Thermovibrio ammonificans HB-1: one gene and its partner. Each later gene encodes a partner of the first gene's protein in a complex. Links are inferred from orthologs where the notes say so. Each region holds a gene or a part of one and is shown on either strand. Other genes may lie near its edges.

Evidence for each region.
Region 2: the proteins of uvrB (region 1) and THEAM_RS01160 are in contact, whole or in part, in a crystal structure (PDB 7EGT), measured with the Thermus thermophilus proteins. The link is inferred for Thermovibrio ammonificans HB-1 from one-to-one orthologs. Residues at the interface, in WP_096411307.1 of Thermus thermophilus: Glu23, Leu25, Arg26, Asp27, Gly28, Glu29, Arg30, Phe31, Arg55, Glu326, Asp327, Phe328, Glu379, Ser382, Gln383, His398, Gly400, Arg401; in WP_096412145.1 of Thermus thermophilus: His654, Arg656, Phe657, Gln666, Asp668, Glu669, Lys680, Arg681, Leu682, Ser683, Lys685, Tyr686, Ala687.

The regions. Positions count from the first base shown.
Region 1 is NC_014926.1:498,235-508,040, forward strand. Bases 3,289-6,275 are described here. They hold uvrB (excinuclease ABC subunit UvrB), read right to left. Parts: upstream 5,785-6,275; coding sequence 3,793-5,784; downstream 3,289-3,792. Other genes in these bases: acs (acetate--CoA ligase), read right to left, coding at 3,289-3,740; THEAM_RS02805 (RNA-guided endonuclease InsQ/TnpB family protein), read right to left, coding at 5,934-6,275. Also shown: THEAM_RS02785 (ABC transporter ATP-binding protein), read right to left, coding at 1-898; THEAM_RS02790 (gamma-glutamylcyclotransferase family protein), read right to left, coding at 895-1,350; more of acs, read right to left, coding at 1,845-3,288; more of THEAM_RS02805, read right to left, coding at 6,276-7,106; THEAM_RS02810 (tetratricopeptide repeat protein), read left to right, coding at 7,192-9,806. UniProt on the Escherichia coli protein: The UvrABC repair system catalyzes the recognition and processing of DNA lesions. A damage recognition complex composed of 2 UvrA and 2 UvrB subunits scans DNA for abnormalities.
Region 2 is NC_014926.1:210,208-214,652, forward strand. The notes cover bases 1-2,925. They hold THEAM_RS01160 (ATP-dependent helicase), read left to right. Parts: upstream 1-360; coding sequence 361-2,490; downstream 2,491-2,925. Other genes in these bases: THEAM_RS01155 (helix-turn-helix domain-containing protein), read right to left, coding at 1-195; THEAM_RS01165 (pyridoxal-phosphate-dependent aminotransferase family protein), read left to right, coding at 2,501-2,925. Also shown: more of THEAM_RS01165, read left to right, coding at 2,926-3,646; THEAM_RS01170 (FKBP-type peptidyl-prolyl cis-trans isomerase), read left to right, coding at 3,682-4,104; THEAM_RS01175 (flavin reductase family protein), read left to right, coding at 4,105-4,445. UniProt on the Escherichia coli protein: A helicase with DNA-dependent ATPase activity. Unwinds DNA duplexes with 3'-5' polarity. Translocates on single-stranded DNA with 3'-5' polarity. Initiates unwinding more efficiently from a nicked substrate than double-stranded DNA.

The DNA of each region.
Region 1 (9,806 bases):
CTTCCCTGACGGGAGGGGTTTTCTTTTTGCAGACCTCTTTTGCCTTGTAACACCTGGAGTGGAACGGACACCCTGAAGGCCTTTGGGAAGGGTCTGGAACCGAGCCGGGAATAGCCCGGAGCTTTCCTTTGCCCGAGCACTTGAGTTCCGGTGTGCAGTTTATTAGTCCTTCGGTGTAAGGGTGTAAGGGGGAGCCCAGAACCTCTGAGGTTCTCCCCCACTCAACCGTGTATCCGGCGTACATGACGAATACCTTTTGGGCAACCTCTTTAACAACGCCCATGTCGTGTGTAATGAGCGCCAGCCCGAGCCTTTGCTCCCTTACCAGCCTTTTAAAGAGCCTGAGAATTCGGGCTTGAACGGTTACGTCGAGGGCGGTTGTGGGCTCGTCGGCTATCAGGTAGCCGGGAGAGCAGGCAAGGGCCATGGCTATTGCTACCCTCTGTTTTAACCCCCCTGAGAGCTGGTGGGGGTAGGCGTGGTATACCCTTTCGGGGTCGGGTATTTCGCACAGCTCGAAGAGCTCCACTACCCTTTTGAAGAAGTCCCCTTTAAAGCCGTGGAACTTCAGGGCTTCTGCCACCTGCTCTCCCACCTTCATAAGGGGGTTGAGGCTTGATGAGGGGTCTTGAAAGACCATTGAGACCTTCTCCCAGCGGAAGCGCCTCAACCGCTCCCCTTGAAGGGAGAGAACGTCTGTTCCGTCGACTTCTACTTTGCCCTTTACTTTTAGGTTTTCCGGCAAGAGCTTCAAAACGGCAAGCGCCGTTAAAGACTTACCGCTTCCGCTTTCGCCTACAACGGCTACAGACTCCCCAGGAGCCGCTTTCACTTTGGCGTCGCATACGAGCTTAACGGGTCCTTTCTCTATGGAGAGGGATTCAACTGTGAGGCTCAAGGTTTCTCCCGAAAGAGGCTCTCTATTTTCTTACAGTAACTTTTGGAGAGAAGGCCAAGCTGACACGCCTTGAGTAGGTGTTTCAGGTAGTTGGGGTGGGGTTTAAGGCCCTCTTTGATAAATGCGGGCTGAGCTACATAACAGACAGCCTTTACCTTTTCCCCCGATGGGGTTTCCACCTCGACCTCCCTTCGGCCGTAGTGGCGGGGGTAGCCTTCGTAGGAGTCGAGGCTCTCGAGCCCTTCCAGAACTTCGTACAGGACCCCCTCTACAACCCCGTTTGGGTCGGGCTCTACGTTTGCGCACCCGTAACCGGGGAAGGTGTAGCAGGCCTTGTTGAAGGCGAGCCTGTAGCCTTTGAGTTTGGCGGGGCGGAAGCTCTTAAACTTCACGCCCCGCTCCCTCATTCTCTCCGGGTTCATGTTGGAGCCGTAAGCGAAGTAGAGAACCATCATCCCTTTCAGGGCATTACAGTTCTTTTAGAAAAAGTAGCTGCCTTTCCAATTTGGTAAAGGCGTCAATCCCTTTCAGGGGAATTTTATTATAGCTGAAAAGTGAGCCGCGAGCCGCGGCTCAACCGAGAAGTCCAGGTGGAGGGGTGGTATAAATGATATCTACAGAGATGTGAATAACCACCCAAATTTTTTGGAGAAGTAAGGGAGCTAGGAGCGTAATCCCGAGTCTGATAGCGCCGAGCAGAAAAGCAGCTACTTTTTCTAAGAATTTCATTTTCCCTCCTTTAATTTGGTTTAAGCTGTCATTTTTTACCTCCTTATGCTTAATTTTGATTAAGCTTAATCTGTTGAATCACTGTTCAATATGAAATATCGGTCGAAATCCTGAAGTTTTCATTAATTTTGATTAATTTTCATGGATTTAGAGAAGGGAGCGAAGGCTACCTTTTAATGGACGGAGGGGGATACCCCCCTCCGTATTTTGAAGAGTTTCAGTCCTCCAGCGTTGAGAGGTCTCCCGGGTCTATTCCGAGCTCCCTTGCCTTTAGGACCCTTCTCATTATCTTTCCGCTCCTTGTTTTGGGGAGCTTCTCAACAAACTCTATCTCGCTGGGAACGGCAAGGGCTCCCAGCTCCATCTTTACGTGGTACTTAAGGTCCTCTACCAGCTTATCGCTGGGCTCAACGCCGGCTTTCAGTATAACGAAGGCCTTTATTGCCTCTCCCTTAACCGGGTCGGGTTTTCCTATAACTGCCGCCTCTGCTACCGCCGGGTGGGAAACCAGTGCCGACTCAACCTCCATCGTTCCTATTCTGTGGCCGGAAACGTTTATAACGTCGTCGGCACGGCCGAGAATCATTATGTAGCCGTCTTTATCTTTAACTGCTACGTCTCCCGCCGTGTAGCAGTTGGGGATTGTATTCCAGTACTGCTCGTAGCGCTGAGGATTCTTCCAGATGGTTCTCATCATAGAGGGCCACGGGAACTTTATTACCAGGAAACCGCCTTTTTCGGGCTCTACCGGGTTGCCCTCTTTGTCGACAACGTCTGCAATTACTCCGGGGACGGGCTTACCGGCCTTACCGGGTTTCATGGGCAGCCCGTCTATCGTTGTTATCATCACGGCGCCGGTTTCGGTCTGCCACCAGGTATCAACTATCGGGCACCGCTCCTTACCTATTACCCTGTAGTACCAGAGCCAGGCTTCGGGGTTTATGGGTTCTCCCACCGAGCCCAGGAGCCTCAGCGACGAAAGGTCGTACTTGTTGGGCCACTCCTCTCCGGCCCTCATGAACATCCTGATTGCAGTGGGCGCCGTGTAGAAGATGTTCACACCGTACTTCTCTACTATCCTCCACCACCTTCCGAAGTCCGGGTAGTTGGGAGCTCCCTCGGCTATAACCTGGGTTGCCCCGGCAACTAAGGGGCCGTAAACGATGTAGCTGTGGCCTGTAATCCAGCCCGGGTCGGCGGTGCACCAGTAAACATCGTCTTCTTTAAGGTCGAAAACGGTTTTTACCGAGTAGTAGGTTCCCACCATGTAGCCGCCGGTTGTGTGGAGCACCCCTTTGGGCTTTCCGGTTGAGCCGGAGGTGTAGAGTATGAACAGCGGGTCTTCTGCGTCCATCTCCTCCGGTTCGCAGTAGTCGGGCTCGTTCTCTATGAAGCTGTAGAAGTCAACCTCCTTTTCGCCGATGAGGTCTACCAGGGGCCTGAGCCTCCTCAGGACGACAACCTTTTCAACTGTGGGAAGGTCGAGGATTGCCTGGTCTACTATCTGTTTTAGGGGAATGGCCCTGCCGCGTCTTATGGTAACGTCGGCGGTTATGACCATTTTGGCCTCTGCGTCCTCTATCCTGTGGCGGAGGGCAGATGCACTGAAGCCGGCGTAAACTACCGAGTGAATCGCCCCTATTCGGGCGCACGCAAGCATTGCAGCTACTTGTTCTATTACGAGGGGCATGTAGATTACTACCCTGTCTCCCTTCTTTATGCCTGCCCTTTTCAGGGCGTTTGCGAGTTTGTTAACGAGCCTGTAGAGCTCTCCGTAGGTAACAACTTTCTCGTTTCCCAGCTCGTCTTCCCAGAAGAAGGCTACCTTGTTCCTCTTGTCCCCCTTGACGTGGCGGTCGAGGGCGTTAACCGTTATGTTGGTTTTGCCCCCTACGAACCATTTGGCGTAAGGGTAGTTCCACTCTAAAACTTTTTCCCACTTCTTGAACCAGATTAGCTGCTGGGCCACTTCCTCCCAGAACTTTTCAGGGTTTTCGAGAAAACGCTTGTACTCGGCTTCGTAGTCTTTTACGTTTGCGTTTTTGACGAACTCCTCCGGCGGGGGAATTACGAGCTCTTTTTTTAGGAGGTGGTCGAGCTGTTCTTTGGACATGGCGGCCTCCCTGAAAGCGGGTTTGTTATAGAGTTTACAACAACTCCTTCCTTTACTCCGGAAGGAGAAGGCGGCGAAGCTCTCTGATTTTGTCCCTAAGCTCGGCCGCCCGCTCAAACTCCCAGTTCTTGGCCGCCTCTTTCATCTCCTTTTCCAGTTTCTCTATGAGCTCGAAGAGCTCCTCTTCGTTTTTGGGAACTTCCTCTATCCCTTTTCTCTTTATCCTTTCGAGTGCAGATAGGCCGGCGTCTTCCAGGATTGAGGGTTCGAGCTCCCTTTTTACCGTTTGGGGGGTTATGTTGTGTTCTCTGTTGTACGCCTCCTGGATTTTTCTGCGCCTTTGGGTCTCTTCGATTGCCCTCTTCATTGATGGGGTTACGCGGTCGGCAAAGAGGATAACTTTACCGTTTACGTTCCTTGCGGCCCTCCCCATCGTTTGAATCAGGGAGGTTGTGGACCTTAAAAAACCCTCCTTGTCGGCGTCCAGTATGGCAACCAGCGAAACTTCCGGGAGGTCGAGCCCCTCCCTGAGGAGGTTAACGCCCACCAGCACGTCGAACTCTCCCTGGCGGAGCCCTCTGATTATCTCCACCCGCTCCACCGAATCTATTTCGGAGTGGAGGTACTTGGCTTTTACCCCCTTTTCGAGCAGGTAGTTGGTGAGCTCTTCGGCGCTTTTCTTCGTTAGAGTTGTGATTAGAACCCTCTCGTTCCTCTTTACCCTCTCTCTGATTTGGGAGAGGAGGTAGTCTATCTGACCTTGGGTGGGCCTTACCTCCACTTCCGGGTCGAGGAGGCCTGTGGGCCTTATTATCTGCTCTACAACTCTTTCGGAGACTTCGAGTTCGAAGGGACCCGGGGTTGCCGAGACGAAGATGGCCTGGGGCACCCTTTTGAGGAACTCCTCAAAGGTTAGGGGCCGGTTGTCGTAGGCCGATGGGAGCCTGAAGCCGTGCTCTACGAGGTTGAACTTCCGGGCCCTGTCTCCTCTGTACATCGCTTTTATCTGGGGGATTGTAACGTGGGACTCGTCTACGATTACGAGGAAGTCGTCAGGGAAGTAGTCGAGGAGTGTAAACGGCGGCTCTCCCGGCTTCCTTCCCTCAAGGTGGCGGGAGTAGTTTTCGATTCCCTTGCAGTGGCCTATCTCGAGCAGGAGCTCCATGTCGTAGCGGGTTCGCTGCTCCAGCCTCCTCGCCTCTAACTCTTTCCCTTGGCTGAGGAAGTACTGCAGGCGCTCTTGAAGCTCTTCCTCTATGGACCGGACGGCCCTTACTATTCGGGAGTGGGGGGTTGCATAGTGGGAGGCCGGGTAAACGGTATAGGTGTTTAGCTCTTTAACCGTTTCGTGGTTGAAGTAGGTCAGCATGGTTATGGAGTCGACTTCGTCGCCGAAGAGCTCAACCCTTATGAAGTGTTCTTCGGTGTCTGCAGGGTAGATGTCTATTACGTCGCCGCGGACTTTGAAGATTCCGGGCCTTACTTCAAAGTCGTTCCTCTCGTAGCCGAGGCTGACCAGTTTTCTTATGACTTCTTCCCTCTCTACAATCTCTCCCACCTCGAACCGGAGGGCGAGCTTCTTGTAGTGCTCCGGCGAGCCCAAGCCGTAGATACAGGAGACCGAGGCCACAACTATGGTGTCGGGCCGGGTCAGGAGGGATACCGTTGCTGAGTGGCGCATCCGCTCTATTACCGGGTTTATGGAGCAGTCTTTCTCTATGTAGAGGTCGCGGCTGGGTATGTAGGCCTCGGGCTGGTAGTAGTCGTAGTAGCTTATGAAGTACTCTACGGCGTTTTCTGGGAAGAAGTTTTTAAGCTCGTGGTAGAGCTGTGCGGCCAGGACTTTGTTGTGGGAGATGACGAGTGTGGGCTTTTGAACCTCTTCTATGACTTTGGCTATTGTGTAGGTTTTGCCGCTTCCCGTGATGCCCAGGAGGGTTTGGTACTTTAGGCCCTCTTTTACCCCTTCGGAAAGGGCCTTTATGGCTTTGGGTTGGTCTCCCCTTGGCTTGAAGGGTGAAACTACTTTAAAGCGCCTCTCCATATCGGTAGCCTAATATAGGCTGAGTTGGGTTGCCGAGGAAGTGCTATTTTTAGGTTGCACAAATCCTGTAGCGGGAGTTTAATAGTCAACTACCCCCGACTAAAGTCGGAGGCTTGTAGCTGATGCTACGCAGTGGTAGCACCGCTACATTAGGACGGTTGACAACGCCCCACTGGAGCGGATATACCAGCTCCAGTCCTGACTTCTCCCCTGTGGAGAGAAGTCAGATAGTTCTTGACTATGTTCCTGCTGGCGTTAAGGTCAGCATTAAGAGAGAAACCGCAATGCTTACAAACAAAGTGAGACTGGTCAATTCGATTAGAGCGGGAAATGTATCCGCACCTACTACACTTTTGAGAGGTGTAGCGTGCATCTACGTAGACAACCCTTATTCCCTTAGCCTGTGCTTTATACTCTATAAACTGCTGAAGCTGTGCAAAGTTCCAGCTGTGTATCCAGCGTCTATTCTGCTTGTTAACCTTAATCCTTTGCCTGATTCCCTTGAGCTTCTCAAGAACAATTACTCCACCAGCAGGAACGAGGGCAACTATTTCCTTAGCTATTTTGTGGTTAACAGCAGTCCGAAACCGTTTCTCCTTCTGCGAAAGTTTCTTAAGGTGTCTTTTAGCAGAAGGAGTGCCTTTGGACTGCAGTCTCTTGCGAAGTGCAAAGTATCTTTCAGATACGGTTCTAATGTGTCCACCGTTAAAGAACCTATTGATTTTTCCGTCGGGAGTGGAGACAACTGCAAGTTTTCGGAGTCCCAAGTCCACTCCAACACAGAAGTCAACAGGTTCTACATCTGGAAAGTCTTTCTCAACGGTAATGTTGAGGAAAAACTTTTTGAGCTTTTTGTCATATTTGAGGTTAGTAGAGGTAACCTTCCAGTCCAAATACTGCTTGAAGTAATCAGGAATTTTTACTTTAAACTTCTGTCTTCCACCGACAGTAGCAAGGGACACTTCTTCTCTGTTGAGCCAAACGGTATAAGAACGCTTATCGTAGCGAATAACAGGATTTTTGCTCTCTGGACACCTGCTTTTGAGTCCCTTTTTCTTTCTCTTGATTGCAGATTTGAGACTTTCAGTAGCTACGACTCTTGCAGAGATTACAAGCTGGGAAGGGAGAGAAGTTTTGTTTCTGACGGTGTAGTAGGTGAGTTTGTGGAGCTGGACTCCGTTCCAAGTTTCGGCTTCCCACCCGATTCTGCAAGTGTAGTTGTAAGCGAACTTATACTGTTCAAGCGTTTCAAGGAGTATTTGCTTTTGTTCTTCGGTAGGTTTAAGGACGAGTTTGAGAGTTCGTTGCAGTTTCATATTCATATACTACTTCGATACCCGCGAAATTTCAAGTGCGGTCTCCTCCCTGCTTTGAAAAGCAGGGTTTCCGACCGCAAGGGAGGTTTCTATGAAAAAGGGAATTTCGACCGGACTCGTTGCCCTTCTTCTGAGCGCTTCTGCCGCCTTTGCTTCCGACCTCAATCTCGGGGTGAAGCTCTACAGAGACGGCCTTTACTCTCTGGCCGCGAAAACTTTCAAGGAAAATATGGAAACCCTTGAGGGCAAGGAGTTTACGAAGTTTTACAGGGTTGCCTACCTCTCTTTTCTCAAGGCCCGCGACTACGCCGCCCTTAAGAAGCTGGTTGACTTTTGGCAGAGCCGATATCCGAACTTCCACAGGGGTGAGCTTCTCGCCCTCCAGACGGTTCTCGCCCTGAAAAACGGTATTCCGATTGAGAAGGCCTTTCCCGCCAAAGAGCTTCAATCCCTCCCCATATCGGAAAAGGTGGGCTTTTTCTACGCCCTGTCGCAGGCAGACCTTCCCCCCGAGGCCGTTTACTACCTCCTTAAGGTGGCCTCAAAGAGCGTAGACCTTAAAGGTGCCGTTAAGGAGAGCGGCTTTTTAAAGAGCGCCCTTGAGAGGGCTACGAAGTCTAACGACTACACCCTCATAGACCTCATCTTCGACAACTACGGCAGGTGGTTTTCGAGCCCCGAGGCCACCTTGCAGTTCATCAGGTACCTTGAGAGGAAGGGGCGCTTTGTAGATGCCCTGGTTGAGGCCCAGAAGCTCTACAAACGTTACCCCAACCAGAGGACGCGTTTGGAGCTTGCAAGGGCCTACTACCTTAACGGTAAGTACGACCGGGTGCTGAAGCTCCTTAAAAACCCCTCTACCCCTCAGGAGCGTTACCTGATTGCCTGGACCTACTTTAAGATGGGGAAGGCCCGCCTAATTCCGAGCGTTATAGGGATGGACGTTTCAAAACCGGCCGTTCCCCAAAGGCTGAAGGTTCTTGAAAACTTTTACGCCGGCTACTTTAACCTGCCCGAGCTTAAAAAGTTCTACCCCGACCTCTACGTTAAGGCCCTCATCTTCTCCTTCTCCACTGCTCCCCTTGAGGGCTCTGTCGGCTCCCCCCACGATAGGGGCTACTACCTTTACGAAAGGGGTCGGTTCTCCGAGGCCTCTAAGGCCTTAGAGGAGGCTCTCCAGTCGGCCGCCAACTCCTACCTGACCCCGAGGAGCCTCTACCTTTTGGGTAGGGTCGGAACCGTTAACACTTCGGTTGGTAACGTTGTCTATACTCAGCTGATGAACAGCTACCAGAACACCCCTTACTACAGGGAGTCGGTTGTTCCGGCCGCTAAAGTTTACCTGCTGTCGGGGAACCCGGCCCTTGCCGTGAAGCTCCTCGACTACGCAAGGAGGGAGCTCGGCTACGATACAGACAGGGTAAAGGAGCTTGAAGCCAAGGCCTTCGTTCAGCTGGGAGACTATAGAAGGGCTGTGAAGCTGCTTGGCGACTGCAGACACCTCTCCGGAGAGGGCTACACGCTGCTTGCCTTTTCTCTCTACCAGCTGGGCAAGGGTAAGGAGGCCCTTTCCGTTCTGAGGAAGGAGCTGAAAAGTAGCGGCCTTTTCCCCGAGGTTAACGGAGGCAGGGCCCTCTTTGTTGCAAGGGCCGTTAGGGCAAAAGACCCGCTAAAAGGGATTAGAGTGAACTCGCCGGTTGTTGAGGCTATGGAGGCGGTAGCTTTCGGGAACGTGAAGCTCGCCGAGCAGGTTTACCAGAGGCTTCCCCAGAGGGAGCGGCTCGCCCTTGCCCTCTTCCTGGCCCGCTACTACGAGAACAGAGACCCTAAAAAGGCCTTTTTCTACATTGCCGAGCTTATGAACCTTGCTTCTACCGACGATGTTGAGTCTTTCGCAAAGCACTACCTCAACTACCTGGCCTACAAGACCGGAGACTTTACGCCCGTTCTCTTTAACGACCCATACTTTATAGCCTACAACCCCGAGAACGCCGTGACCAGCATCTCCACCCTTGTGGCGAAAGCAGAAGATTACGCCTCTGCGGGTCAGTTCGGGAAGGCCTACGGACTGCTGAAGCTTGCCCTTGAGCGAACCACCTCTCCCGACCTGCGCCGGGAGATTGTCTACAGGCTGGTTGAGCTCGACCTTAAGCAGAAGAACTACTCAAGGGCCTTAAAGGACGCTTCGCTCCTTCCGGAGGAGAGCCAGAAGGATAGGGACTTAAAGAACTACCTGCTCTTTAGAACGTACCTTGCGATGGGTAGGCTGGTTGATGCCTACTCTGCGGCTCAAAAAGTTAAAGACGTTGATAACCTGCCCGAAGGGGTAAGGGCCTCTTTCCTTGCGAAGCTCGCCCGCTACTACAAGCTTACCGGCAACAAGGAGAGGGCCGTTGAGCTTACCCGTGAGCTTATAGAGAGGTTCGGCCTTAAAGGGGTTGACTACGATGACCTTGTCAGCCTTGCGATACTCGCTCAGGAGAGCGGGAAGCTGGACCTTGCCAAGAAGCTGATACTTCAGGCTCGGAAGAAGGCCGTTAAGCCCGAGCAGGTTGTTGAGTCTACCTTCTGGAAGGCGGCCATAGAGGCTCAGCAGGGCGATATCGACGACGCCATAATAGACTATCTGAAGATTGCCTACGACTACTCCAAGTATGAGCCTTGGGCCTCTACTGCCCTTTACAGGGCGGCTCAGCTCTTTGAGCA
Region 2 (4,445 bases), 290 kb from region 1 along the record:
CTCTACGAGGTCTTTGCTGGAGGTTTCGCTGAAGAAGACCAAACAACAGTCCAGCAGGTGGTGCTTCTTAGAGGAGGATGTGTAGGAGATGTCCTGAGAGATTAGCTTAACGGGACCTTGGAACCTAAGCTCTTCCACGGCCTTTTTGGCAAGGCGGTCGTTGGGAAGAGAGCCAATTACAAAGACTCTTTTCATGTGAAATCCCCCCACTTGATAGCTTTTTAGTTTTGCATTCTAACAGAATATGCAGTTTACTTAGATTAAGTAGTATTTAACTTAATGTTGAATATACTATGAATTAGCAGTTTCCGATTCCCCCTCAAAGTATAATTTTGGAACAATTTCCACCGGGAGAGCGACTTGAAAGAGCTTCTTAAAACCCTCAATCCCTCTCAGAGAGAGGCGGTTCTCCACTTCGATTCTCCACTGCTTGTCCTTGCAGGTGCCGGTTCCGGCAAAACGAGGGTAATAACCTTCAAAGTTGCCTATATGGTTAAGGAGCTCCGATTCGAACCGGAGAGGATTTTGGCCGTAACTTTTACAAATAAAGCTGCCCGGGAGATGAAAGAGCGGGTTGAGCAGCTTTTGGGCCGCTCGGTTCCCGTTCTCGTTTCCACCTTCCACTCCTTCTGCGTAAGGCTTTTGAGGCGGCACGCAGAAGAGGTGGGACTGAGCCGGGAGTTTGTGATACTCGACGGGGAAGATAGAAAGAGGCTCCTTTCGGAAGTTGTGAAGGAGCTGAACCTCGACCCAGAGCGCTACTCCCCCTCTTCCCTTTCGAACCTTGTAAGTAACGTGAAAAACGGCCTCTACTCGCTGGAGGGGCTCTCGGTTGAGTTTGACAAGTTCGGCCAGCTCTTTGAGCTTTACAACAGGAGGCTCAGGGAGCTGAACGCGGTAGACTTTGACGACCTGCTCCTTTACGGCAGGGAGCTTCTGAGCCGGGAAGAGTGGAGAGACTACTACAGCAACTACTTCCGCTACGTTCTCGTAGATGAGTACCAGGATACGAACGCCGTTCAGTACGACATAGTAAAGGCCCTCACTCTAAGGAAGGGCAACATCTGTGCCGTAGGCGACGACGACCAGTGCATCTACTCGTGGCGGGGCGCCAATATCAACAACATCCTCTCCTTCGAGAGGGATTTTAAGAACGCAAAGGTTATTAAGCTGGAGCAGAACTACAGGTGCTCCAAGAAAATCCTTGAGGCTGCAAACGCCGTTATAGCCAACAACAGGGAGCGCAAAGGGAAAGTTCTCTACACGGAAAACCCCGAAGGGGACGATATCAGGCTCTTTAGGGCCTCCAGCGATGTTGAAGAGGCCCAGTTCCTTGTGGCCGCCGTTAAACGGCTGATTGAAAGGGGTGTTTCGCCCTCTTCCATTGCCGTTTTCTACAGGACAAACGCTCTCTCCCGTATTTTTGAGGACGCCCTCCGGAGGGCCGGCATCCCCTATCAGATAGTCGGCGGCGTCCGGTTCTACGAGAGGAGGGAGGTAAAAGACGTTATCGCCTACCTGAGGCTTGCCGTATCCCCTTCCGACCTTCTCTCCCTCCTGAGGGTTCTGAACACGCCCCGCAGGGGGCTCGGCCCCGCCGTAGAGGCCAAGGTGAAGGAGCTCTTTGCCGAGCTTAAAGATGCTTTTGAGGTTCTCGGTAGGCTTTCCCGGGAGCTGAGGCTCGAGAAGCAGAGAAGGGGAGTTTCGGAGCTCCTTGAAGTCCTTGAGAGGATAAGGGAAAAAGTTGAAACTCTTCCCCCTTACGACCTTGTTAAGTTCGTGGTTTCGACTGTCGGTTACGAGGAGTTCCTGAAGGAGGAGTACCCCCAGGAGTGGGAGCAGAGGCTTGAGAACGTTCTGGAGCTGGGTAATACCCTTCAGGAGTTTGCAGAAAAGGAGGGGCTTACAGGCAGGGAGCTCCTGCTGGAGTTCCTCTCGAGCCTTGCCCTCTCCTCCGACCAGGACCAGCTGGAGGAGGGCCAGGAGAGGGTTACCCTTATGACGGTTCACGCCTCTAAGGGGCTTGAGTTTCCCGTTGTTTTCATAACCGCCCTGGAAGAGGGTATCTTCCCCCACTCCCGCTCCAGCGGCTCCCCGAGGGAGCTGGAGGAGGAGCGACGCCTCTTCTACGTTGCCGTAACCAGGGCGAAGGAGCGGCTCTTCCTCTCTTACGCCAAGAGGCGCAGGGTTTTCGGCTCCTACAGGGAGACAAAGCCCTCCCGCTTTTTAAGCGAGATTCCCCAGCATCTCCTCTGTGAGGTCAGGAGGAGGCAAAGGGTTGCCCCTTCCGGCTCTGACCCCCGGGTGAAGGCCCGGGCCCCGCGGCCCGAAGGTTCGGCTGCAAGGCCGAAGCTCGTTTACCACCCGAAGTTCGGCAAGGGGGTTGTAAAGAGGGTAGAGGGCTCGGGGGACTCTGCCAAAGTAACGGCCCTCTTTGCAGGCCACGGAGAGAAGACGATAATTATGAAGTTCCTGAAAGTATTGGGATAGGAGGTAGAAGTTGAAGCCGATAAAGAAGAGGCTTTTAACTCCCGGACCGACGATGGTTCCGGAGAGGGTGCTTGAAGCTCTCTCCAGGCCTACGCTCTACCACAGGTCTCCTGAGTTTAAGGAGATTTTCCTTGAGGCGCGTCAGAGGTTGAGGAGGCTCTTTAGGACCGAAGGGGAGGTTCTAATACTTACCTCGTCGGGTACCGGAGCCATGGAGGCTGCCGTTGCCAACCTTTTCAAGCCCGGCGATTCGGCGGTTGTTGTGGTCGGCGGGAAGTTCGGCCAGCGCTGGGCTGAGCTGTGCAGGACCTTCGGCGTTAACCCCATTACCGTTGAGGTTGAGTGGGGTAAGGCGGTTGCGCCCGAAGCGGTTGAAGCGGCAGTCAGGGAAAACCCCGGAGTTAAGGGCGTTCTGATTCAGATATGTGAGACCTCAACCGGGACCGTTTACGACCTTGAGGAGATAGGCAGGCGCCTTAAAAACTACCCCGATGTTCTGCTTGTTGCAGACGGTATAACGGCCTACGGCGTTTACGACATACCCACAGACGAGTGGGGGATAGACGTTGCCATAACCGGCTCCCAGAAGGCCTTAATGACTCCACCGGGCCTTGCCGTTATCTCCCTGAACGAAAGGGCAGTGGAGAGGCTCGTTGATAACCCTCCGGCCTACTACTTTAACCTGAAAAAGGAGCTTAAGCAGCAGTCCAAAGGCCAAACCGCTTACACTACCGCTACAAACCTGGTTGTTGCCCTTAACGAGGCGCTTAAGATGATTGAGGAGGAGGGCCTGGAGGAAGTGGCCCGCAGACACGCCCTTCTTGCCGAGGCCACAAGACGGGGCGTTCAGGCTTTGGGGCTGAAGCTCCTCTCTGAGAGGCCGGCAAACGGGGTAACTGCCGTTATCGCCCCGGAGGGGATAAACGGTCAGGACGTTGTGAAGATTGCAAGGGAGGAGTTCGGCGTAACCATAGCCGGCGGGCAGGAGCACTTAAAGGGGAAGATATTCAGGCTCTCACACATGGGCTACGTAGACCAGTTCGACGTTCTAACCGGCCTTGAGGTTGCCGAGTTCGCCCTGTGGAAGCTGGGCTACAGGGAGTTCTCCCTCGGAGACGGCGTTAGGGCCGCTATGGAGTTTTTCGCCTCCGTGTAGTATAGTGGAGGCAACCTACAGTAAAAGGAGCAGGTATGGAGAAGAAGTACAGAATTACCGTTGACTACACCCTCTACGACCCGGAGGGTAACGTTATCGACACCACCGAAGGCAGAGGGCCCTTCACCTTTGTTACAGGTGAGGGTCAGGTTATTCCCGGCTTTGAGAGAGAAGTGGCCTCTGTGGAGGAGGGAGAGGAGAAAACCTTTACCCTGCAGCCTTCTGAAGCCTACGGAGAGCGCGATGAGAGTCTCGTTCAAACCCTCCCGAGGGAGCAGTTTGCAGGCATAGAGCTCCACGAAGGGCAAGTTCTGCAGGGAACTACTCCGGAGGGGCACAAGTTCCTGGTTAGGGTTGTGAGCTTCGATGACCAGAGCGTAACCATCGACCAGAACCACCCCCTTGCAGGCGTTCCTCTGACCTTTAGGGTGAAGGTTCTTAAGAAAGAGGAGGTTTAGGTGAACTCCTACAGGGTTGAGCAGGCGCCTCAGGAGCTCATCTCTAAGTTCATTTTCAACGCCGTGGTTCCCCGGCCGATTGCCTGGATAACGACCCTTTCCGGAGAGGGAGTTGTCAACCTGGCTCCCTTCTCCTTCTTCAACGCTGTAACCACAAAGCCTCCGCTCCTTATGGTCTCTATCGGGAAGAGGAAGAGCGGCGAGCTCAAGGATACTGCGAGAAACGTTCTCGATACCGGGGAGCTCGTTGTTAACGTAGTATCTGAAGAGTTTTTGAAGGTTATGCACCTATCGGGGAAGGACTTTCCCCCTACCGAGAGTGAGGCTGAGAAGCTCGGCGT